2 regions of the Streptomyces sp. NPDC008313 genome follow, and region 2 is predicted to be linked to the other one. Evidence: predicted binding sites of a transcription regulator. Region 2 holds the regulator's gene; the other holds the start of a gene.

Region 1 (4,814 bases), on a different contig from region 2:
TGGGGTGATCCCATGACTGCGTTTGACGCTTGAATGATCCGCGTCAGGCAAGCAGAGTACGGGCAGTCACCGCGCCGCGGCTATCCAGGCCCGACCGCGAGATGAACGACGTCCGGAACGCCCCGGGCAACGGGGATCTCTTCGGTACGCACCTGTCGGAACCCGGCATTCCGCAAGGTTCCTTCAAATTCCGGAGAGGGCTGGGCCGACCACACGGCGAGCACCCCTCCTGGGGTCAACGCCCTTGCGCAGCTTGCCAGTCCGGCCGCCGAGTAGAGGTTCTCGTTGTCCTCGGTGACCGTCCAGCCGGGCCCGTTGTCGATGTCCAGGCACAGCGCGTCGTACGTGACGGACGTCTCATTGACGAACGCGGTCAGGTCCGCTTCCACGATCTCGGTGCGCGGATCGGCGAGGGCCTGCGCGGAGAGCGCGGACAGGGGGCCGTCGCGGTGCCAGTCGATGACGGCAGGTTCGCGCTCGACGACCGTGACCCGCCCCCAGCGCGGGTCGGCGGCCGCGTGTGCGAGCGAGAACCCGACGCCGAGGCCGCCGATCAGCACACTCGGCGCCGGCCGTCCGTCCAGGGCGTCGAGCGCCGCCTCGACCAGCAGCCGCTCCGAACGGCCGTCGGAGGTGTCCATCAGGAAGCACCCGTTGGCGATGATCTGCAGCAGCTCCCCGTGGCGCCGCAGCACGACCTCGCCGTACGGGCCCTCGCGCCGGTCGACGACCACCGGGCCGGCGGTGTCGTACGGGTCGCTGCGGGAGGTGTCGTACGAGGTGGGCATGGCCCCATCCTCGCAGCCGCCGGGCGGGCACCGGCCGGATTTTCCGCGCGGCGGCGGGCCCCCGGCCCGGACCCCGCCCGGCCCGGACCCCGCCCGGGCCGGGCCGCGTCAGAGGTCCAGACCACTCTGCACCTCGCCCTGCCCCGCCCCGGACAGAGCCCCCGGACGCCCGCGCGCGGCGGCGTGGTTCCCCGGGGGCGGGTAGAAGGGGAGTACCGAGAGAACGACCGACAAGGAGAGCCATGTCGAAGCCGCCGCTTCCCGAGGAAGCGATCGCCATGCTGAGCCGTCCCAACCCGGCCGTCATCACCACCCTGCGGTCGGACGGCCAGCCGGTGTCCACCGCCACCTGGTACCTGTGGGAGGACGGCCGGGTGCTGGTCAACATGGACGAGGGCCGCAAGCGGCTGGCACACGTCCGCGACGATCCCCGGGTGACGCTGACCGTGCTGGACAAGGACGACTGGTACAGCCACGTGACCCTGATCGGGCGGGTCGCCGAGATGCGCGACGACGGGGATCTGGCCGGCATCGACCGGCTCTCCCGTCAGTACCTCGGGAAGCCGTACGCGCAGCGGGACCGGGGCCGCGTCGACGCGTGGATCGAGATCGACCGCTGGCACGGATGGGGGAGCTTCCAGGACAGCGGGCAGGCGGCCGGATAGGCCCCGCCAGGTCCCTGACCGGCCGGTCACTCCCGATCGCTCAGAGCGAACACCCTCAGGGGAACAATGCACGGCTCACAAGCATTGAGTCGGCATAGCTCAACTTGATGGTCGAGAGGGAGATCATGGCTGCTGCTGAGTCCACGTCGTCCACACCGCTCATCCTGCCCGTGCTGCCGCTCGACGACGAGGTCGTGCTGCCCGGGATGGTCGTCCCGCTGGACCTGAGTGACACCGACGTACGGGCCGCCGTGGAGGCCGCCCAGGCCGCCGCGCGGAACACGCCCGGCAAGCCGAAGGTGCTGCTGGTGCCGCGGATCGACGGCGACTACCCGGGCACCGGCGTGCTCGGCACCGTCGAGCAGGTCGGCCGGCTGGCCGACGGCGACCCGGGCGCGCTGATCCGCGGCCGGGGCCGCGTCAGGATCGGCGCGGGGACCACCGGTCCCGGTGCCGCCCTGTGGGTCGAGGGCACCCGGATCGACGAGACCGTGCCCGACCCGCTGCCCGGCCAGGTCGCCGAGCTCGTCAAGGAGTACAAGGCGCTCGCCACCAGCTGGCTGCGCAAGCGCGCCGCCTGGCAGGTGGTGGACCGCGTGCAGGCGATCGACGACGTGTCGGCGCTCGCCGACAACTCCGGGTACTCGCCGTTCCTCACCACCGAGCAGAAGGTCGCGCTCCTGGAGACCGCCGACCCCGTCGCCCGGCTCAAGCTCGCCACCGAGCAGCTGCGCGGACACCTCGCCGAGCAGGACGTCGCCGAGTCCATCGCCAAGGACGTGCAGGAAGGCGTCGACAAGCAGCAGCGTGAGTTCCTGCTGCGCCGCCAGCTCGAAGCCGTGCGCAAGGAACTGCGCGAGATCAACGGCGAGAGCGGCGAGGACGAGCCCGACGACTACCGCTCCCGCGTCGAGGCCGCCGACCTGCCCGGGCACGTCCGCGAGGCCGCGCTCAAGGAGGTCGACAAGCTGGAGCGGGCGAGCGACCAGTCGCCCGAGGGCTCCTGGATCCGCACCTGGCTCGACACCGTGCTCGAACTCCCGTGGAACGAGCGCACCCACGACGCCTACGACATCCGGGGCGCCCGCTCGGTGCTCGACGCCGAGCACGCGGGTCTGGAGGACGTGAAGGAACGCATCACCGAGTACCTCGCCGTCCGCAAGCGCCGCTTCGACCGGGGCCTCGGCGTCGTCGGCGGGCGCCGCGGCGGTGCCGTCCTCGCCCTCGTCGGCCCGCCCGGCGTCGGCAAGACCTCGCTCGGCGAGTCCGTCGCCCACGCCATGGGGCGCGAGTTCGTCCGCGTCGCCCTCGGCGGCGTCCGCGACGAGGCGGAGATCCGCGGACACCGGCGTACCTACGTCGGCGCACTGCCCGGCCGCATCGTCCGCGCGATCAAGGAGGCCGGGTCGATGAACCCGGTGGTCCTGCTCGACGAGATCGACAAGGTCGGCTCCGACTTCCGCGGCGACCCGGCCGCGGCCCTGCTGGAGGTCCTGGACCCGGCGCAGAACCACACCTTCCGGGACCACTACCTGGAGGTCGAGCTCGACCTCTCCGACGTGGTGTTCCTGGCCACCGCGAACGTCCTGGAGGCCATCCCGGAGGCGCTGCTCGACCGCATGGAGCTGGTCCGCCTGGACGGCTACACCGAGGACGAGAAGGTCGTCATCGCCCGCGACCACCTGCTGCCGCGCCAGCTGGAGCGGGCCGGTCTCGACCAGGACGAGGTCACCCTCGACGAGAGCGCCCTGCGCCGGCTCGCCGGTGAGTACACGCGCGAGGCGGGCGTCCGCAATCTGGAGCGGGCGGTCGCACGGCTGCTGCGCAAGGTGGCCGCCCAGCACGAACTGGGCGACCGGGAACTGCCGTTCACCGTCACGGACGGTGACCTGCGCGGACTGATCGGCCGGCCGCACCACGTGCCGGAGTCCGCCCAGGATCCGGCCGAGCGCCGCACGGCCGTCCCCGGCGTCGCCACCGGGCTCGCGGTCACCGGCGCGGGCGGCGACGTCCTCTACGTGGAGGCGTCGCTGGCCGACCCGGAGACCGGCGCGGCGGGTCTCACCCTGACCGGGCAGCTCGGTGACGTGATGAAGGAGTCGGCACAGATCGCGCTGAGCTTCCTCCGCTCGCACGGCGCGGAACTGGAACTGCCCGTCGGCGACCTGAAGGACCGGGGCGCGCACATCCACTTCCCGGCGGGCGCGGTCCCCAAGGACGGTCCGAGCGCCGGCGTCACCATGACGACGGCCCTCGCGTCGCTGCTCAGCGGGCGGCTGGTCCGTACGGACGTGGCGATGACCGGCGAGGTCTCGCTGACCGGGCGGGTGCTGCCCATCGGCGGGGTCAAGCAGAAGCTGCTCGCCGCGCACCGGGCCGGGATCACCACGGTGATCATCCCCAAGCGCAACGAGCCCGACCTGGACGACGTCCCGGCCGAGGTCCTGGACACGCTCGACGTCCACGCCGTCACGGACGTCCGCCAGGTCCTGGAACTGGCCCTCGCCCCGGCGGAGGTTCCCGCCGGGGTGTCACCGGACGTGGAGGCCCCGGCAGCGGCGTGACGGACGCTGCCGGCCCGAAGGCCCGGACCCCCGCCGAGGGGATCCGGGCCTTCTCACGCGCTCCGCATGCGCGGGCCGGGGGCGCCGGGTCTAGCCGTTGGCCAGTGCCTGCACCCGGTCCAGCGCCCCGTTGCTGTGTCTTGCCGGGGGGCGACCCCCGGACCCCCGGCCGGGGTACGGGCGGGTCTAGCCGTTGGCCAGTGCCTGCACCCGGTCCAGCGCCCCGTTGCTGTGTCTTGCCGGGGGGCGACCCCCGGACCCCCGGCCGGGGTACGGGCGGGTCTAGCCGTTGGCCAGTGCCTGCACCCGGTCCAGCGCCCCGTTGAACTTGTCGTGGTCGCCGACGGTCGGGCCGGAGGACGTGTACTGCCACATCGTGTAGTAGCCCCAGCCCGCCGGGAGGGTGCCCGGGGACGTGTTGTAGCGGGCGATCCACAGGGGGTTGGCGGAGGCGAAGCCGCCGTAGTTGCCGGTGCACTGGGTCCACCAGCTGGTGGCCGTGTAGATCACGGCGTCCCGCCCGGTCCGGGCCTTGTACTGGTTCAGGAAGGAACTGATCCAGCTGACCATCCCGCTCTGGGTCTTGCCGTAGCAGGCGGCCCCGTACGGGTTCCACTCGATGTCCAGGGCGCCCGGCAGCGTCTTGCCGTCGCGGGACCAGCCGCCTCCGTGGTCCACGAAGTAGTTGGCCTGGGTGGCGCCGCTGGTCGTGTCGGGCGTGGCGAAGTGGTACGAGCCGCGGATCATTCCGACGTTGTACGAGCCGTTGTACTGCTGGGCGAAGTACGGGTTCGTGT
Region 2 (4,814 bases):
CAGAAGATGACCGTCACCGGCGGCTCCTCGCTGCCGAAGGACGAGGTCGACCGGATGCGCCAGGAGGCCGAGAAGTACGCGGAGGAGGACCACGCCCGCCGCGAGGCCGCCGAGACCCGCAACCAGGGCGAGCAGCTCGTCTACCAGACGGAGAAGTTCCTCAAGGACAACGAGGACAAGGTCCCCGGTGACGTCAAGACCGAGGTCGAGGAGGCCGTCGCCGAGCTGAAGGAGAAGCTCAAGGGCGAGTCCGCCGAGGGCGACAACACGGCGGAGATCCGCACGGCCACCGAGAAGGTCGCCGCCGTCTCCCAGAAGCTGGGCCAGGCCATGTACGCGGACGCCCAGGCCGCGCAGGCGGCCGGAGGCGAGGCCCCCGGCGCCGACGCCGGTGCCAAGTCCGCTGACGACGACGTCGTCGACGCCGAGATCGTCGACGAGGACCGTAAGGACGGTGCCGCGTGACGGAGGAGACCCCGGGTTTCGAAGAGAAGCCTGACGTCCCCTCCGGCGCCACCCCTGACGACGCCGAGCCGCAGACCGCCCCCTCCGCGGAGGAGGGGGCGGCCCCGGCCGGGGACGCATCGGCCGCCGCGCAGACGGCGGGACTGACGGCACAGCTGGACCAGGCGCGCACCGCCCTCGGCGAGCGCACCGCGGACCTCCAGCGGCTCCAGGCCGAGTACCAGAACTACCGCCGCCGGGTCGAGCGCGACCGGATCGCGGTCAAGGAGATCGCCATCGCGAACCTCCTGTCCGAGCTCCTGCCCGTCCTCGACGACATCGGCCGCGCCCGGGAGCACGGCGAACTGGTCGGCGGCTTCAAGTCGGTGGCCGAGTCGCTGGAGACCGTCGCGGCGAAGATGGGACTCCAGCAGTTCGGCAAGGAGGGCGAGCCCTTCGACCCGACGATCCACGAAGCCCTGATGCACAGTTACGCGCCGGACGTCACCGAGACCACGTGCGTGGCGATTCTGCAGCCCGGGTACCGGTTCGGCGAGCGCACCATCCGCCCCGCGCGGGTGGCCGTCGCCGAGCCCCAGCCGGGGGCGCAGGCCGCCAAGTCCGACGAGGCGGCGGAGGCGCCGGACGAGAAGGAGAGCGGTGGCCCGGACGAGGGCTGACGCCGACCGGACGGAACGCACACGGAAGGAGGGACGTCGGGGATGAGTACCAAGGACTTCATCGAGAAGGACTACTACAAGGTCCTCGGCGTCCCCAAGGACGCCACCGAGGCCGAGATCAAGAAGGCGTACCGGAAGCTCGCCCGCGAGTTCCACCCGGACGCCAACAAGGGCAACGCGAAGGCGGAGGAGCGCTTCAAGGAGGTCTCCGAGGCGAACGACGTCCTCGGTGACCCCAAGAAGCGCAAGGAGTACGACGAGGCACGCGCCCTCTTCGGCAACGGCGGCTTCCGTCCGGGGCCCGGAGCGGGCGGCGGCTCCTTCAACTTCGACCTCGGCGACCTCTTCGGAGGCGCCGGTGGCCAGGGCGGCGGCTCGACCGCCCAGGGCGGCTTCGGCGGCGGCATCGGGGACGTCTTCGGCGGCCTGTTCAACCGCGGCGGCGCGGGGGCGGGTACGGGAGCGCGGACCCAGCCCCGGCGCGGCCAGGACATCGACACCGAGGTCACGCTGACCTTCACGGAGGCCGTGGACGGCGCGACGGTGCCGCTGCGGATGTCCTCCCAGGCGCCCTGCAAGGCCTGCTCCGGCACCGGTGACGCGAACGGCACACCGCGCGTGTGCCCGACGTGTGTCGGCACCGGCCAGGTCGCCCGCGGCTCGGGCGGCGGCTTCTCGCTGACCGACCCGTGCCCGGACTGCAAGGGCCGCGGCCTCATCGCCGAGAACCCCTGCGACGTCTGCAAGGGCAGCGGCCGCGCCAAGTCGTCCCGGACCATGCAGGTCCGCATCCCCGCCGGGGTGAGCGACGGCCAGCGCATCCGGCTGCGCGGCAAGGGCGCCCCCGGCGAGCGGGGCGGCCCGGCCGGCGATCTGTACGTCGTCGTCCACGTCGACGCCCACCCCGTCTTCGGCCGCAAGGCCGACAACCTGACGGTCACGGTCCCGGTGACGTTCGCCGAGGCCGCGCTGGGCGGAGAGGTGCGCGTGCCCACGCTGGGCGGCCCGCCGGTCACCCTGAAGCTGCCTCCCGGCACGCCCAACGGCCGTACGATGCGCGCCCGCGGCAAGGGCGCGGTCCGCAAGGACGGCACCCGCGGCGATCTGCTGGTCACCGTCGAGGTGAGTGTCCCCACGGACCTGTCGGGGAAGGCTCGTGACGCGCTGGAGGCGTATCGCGAGGCGACCGCGGAGGAGGATCCGCGGGCGGAGCTGTTCCAGGCCGCGAAGGGAGCATGAGGACGCCATGGATTCGACCGGCCGTCGACGCAACCCGTACGAACTGACCGAGGAGACCCCGGTCTACGTCATCTCGGTGGCGGCCCAGCTCTCGGGTCTGCACCCGCAGACGCTGCGCCAGTACGACCGGCTGGGCCTGGTCTCCCCGGACCGCACCGCGGGCAGGGGCCGCCGCTACTCGGCCCGCGACATCGAACTGCTGCGTGCCGTCCAGCAGTTGTCGCAGGACGAAGGCATCAACCTCGCCGGCATCAAGCGGATCATCGAACTGGAGAACCAGGTCGCCGCGCTGCAGCAGCGCGTCGCCGAGCTCCAGTCGGCGGTCGACGGCGCGGCGGTGGCCATGCAGCAGCGCGAGGCCGCGGTCCACGCCTCCTACCGCCGCGACCTGGTTCCGTACCAGGAGGTCCAGCAGACCAGCGCGCTGGTGGTGTGGCGGCCCAAGCGGCAGCCCTCGGACTGACGGGCGGGCGGCGCGGGCGGGCGGAGGCGTGGGCGGGCGGCGCGGTCACGTCCGCGTCCGTCTCCCCTCCATGGCCACGTCCACGGACACGACGCACGGGTGAGGGCCCGGAGACATCACGTCTCCGGGCCCTCACCCGTGTCCCGGCCCGTTGTGCACGAAGTGCACCGATCGCCATGGGATGTCATCGCGTATGGCGTTTGACCGTCTTGCGGAAACCAGCCGTCGCCCCGCCGGTCGGCCCGGGGTCGCCCCGGCGGCGACGGAAATCAGCCAACGTCCCTCTTCATCGGCGGAGTTGGCCCGTCCGGGTCCAGGATGAAGACGGAGCGAACAGCGTGCGACCCGCTCTTCTCCGACTCTTCACTCGGTTTACACAGAACGCTGTTGCCATCTCGTTAAGTGTTTACTCCTTGACGCTGAGGTGGCTTCCCGCGTTGGCTTTCAGCCAACTGGGTCGCAAAGCTGCAACCTCGCCCGGAAGGCACCTGATGTGAACACTCGTAACACCCGTGTGCGTCGCACGGTCATAGCCCTGGCCACGTCCACGATGGCCGTCACCCTCGCCGCCTGCGGCATGGTGGACGGGATCGGGGGCGGCGGAGACGAGGCGAGCCCGACCAGGGGCGACGACATCACGGTGGGCCTGCTCCTCCCGGAGAAGGCGAACACTCGTTACGAGAAGTTCGACTACCCGATCTTCAAGGAGAAGGTCGAGCAGCTCACGAACCACAAGGGCAGGGTCCAGTACGCCAACGCCGAGCAGAGCGCGTCCAAGCAGAACAGCCAGCTCGCCCAGATGGTCGAGGACAAGGTCGACGTGCTGGTCGTGGACGCGGTCGACTCCAAGGGGATCGCGAGCGGCATCAAGAAGGTGAAGGCGGCCGGTATCCCGGTCATCGCGTACGACAGGCTGGCGCAGGGCCCCATCGACGCGTACATCTCCTTCGACAACGAGCTCGTCGGCGAGGTCCAGGGCCGCGCCCTGGTCGAGTCCCTCGGCGACGGTGCCTCCGGCAAGCAGATCATCATGATGAACGGCGCGGTCACCGACCCGAACGCGGCCCAGTTCAAGGCGGGCGCCATGGCCGAGCTCAAGGACAAGGTGATCATCGCCAAGACGTACGACACCGAGAAGTGGGACCCGAAGAACGCCAAGAAGAACATGGAGCAGGCGATCGCCCAGGTCGGCCTCTCCAACGTCGCCGGCGTCTACTCCGCCAACGACGGCATCGCCGGCGCGGTCATCGACGTCCTGAAGACCGCCGGTGTCAGCAAGGTCCCGCCGGTCACCGGCCAGGACGCCGAGCTCGACGCGGTGCAGCGCATCGTCAAGGGCGACCAGTACATGAGCGTCTACAAGTCGTACCCGCAGGAGGCCAACACGGCCGCCGAGATGGCCGTGGCGAAGGTCCAGGGCCGCACCATCGAGTTCGACGCGCTCACCCGCGCCAAGGCCGACGCCGCCGACGGCACGAAGGTCCCGGCCAAGTTCGTCCCCGTGGTCGCCCTCACCAAAGAGAACATCCAGGACACGGTGGTCAGGGACGGCATCTACACCGTCAAGCAGATCTGCACCTCCAAGTACAAGGCGGGCTGCGCGGCGATCGACCTCAAGTAGAACCCCCGCTTCCGCGCCCGCGCCCGCGCCCCCGTCCTCCGGCAGGACGGGGGCGTGCGCGTGTTCCCCGTCCGTCCCCCCGGTAGGGCGGGGGGCGGGGACATACCCCCCGACGGGTGGGTTCTCCTGCAAATCGTCACCGAGCAGTCTTGGAGCCACAGGAACCGCACAGTCCTCGGACGTGCCGTTCACTCCCTGCCGCTCACCACGGTCGGGGAACTCCGTCAGACGAGGGGACACACACCAGTGAACGTGAGAATCGCACGACGGCTGGGAATCGGCGCCATCGCCGCCCTGGCCCTCAGTACGGCGACTCCTGCCTTCGCGTACGAGATCGGGCCGCACGAGTTCAACGGTGAGCTCCGGT

Evidence for each region. Region 2 encodes HspR, which represses chaperone genes until heat shock. Its sites were predicted from a motif close to TTGAGNNNNNNNNNCTCAA; they were not measured.
Region 1: a site for HspR is predicted at 1,538-1,556, ahead of lon (endopeptidase La). Genes of this name have one in related genera too.

The regions. Positions count from the first base shown of each region.
Region 1 is NZ_JBIBFR010000014.1:103,921-108,734, forward strand. It holds gene ACFY93_RS20265 (spermidine synthase) at 81-788, opposite strand; gene ACFY93_RS20270 (TIGR03618 family F420-dependent PPOX class oxidoreductase) at 1,031-1,453, shown strand; gene lon (endopeptidase La) at 1,579-4,017, shown strand; gene ACFY93_RS20280 (GH25 family lysozyme) at 4,300-4,814, opposite strand, start outside.
Region 2 is NZ_JBIBFR010000016.1:133,549-138,362, reverse strand. It holds gene dnaK (molecular chaperone DnaK) at 1-465, shown strand, start outside; gene grpE (nucleotide exchange factor GrpE) at 462-1,124, shown strand; gene dnaJ (molecular chaperone DnaJ) at 1,167-2,363, shown strand; gene ACFY93_RS22555 (heat shock protein transcriptional repressor HspR) at 2,371-2,826, shown strand; gene ACFY93_RS22550 (substrate-binding domain-containing protein) at 3,320-4,447, shown strand; gene ACFY93_RS22545 (hypothetical protein) at 4,700-4,814, shown strand, end outside.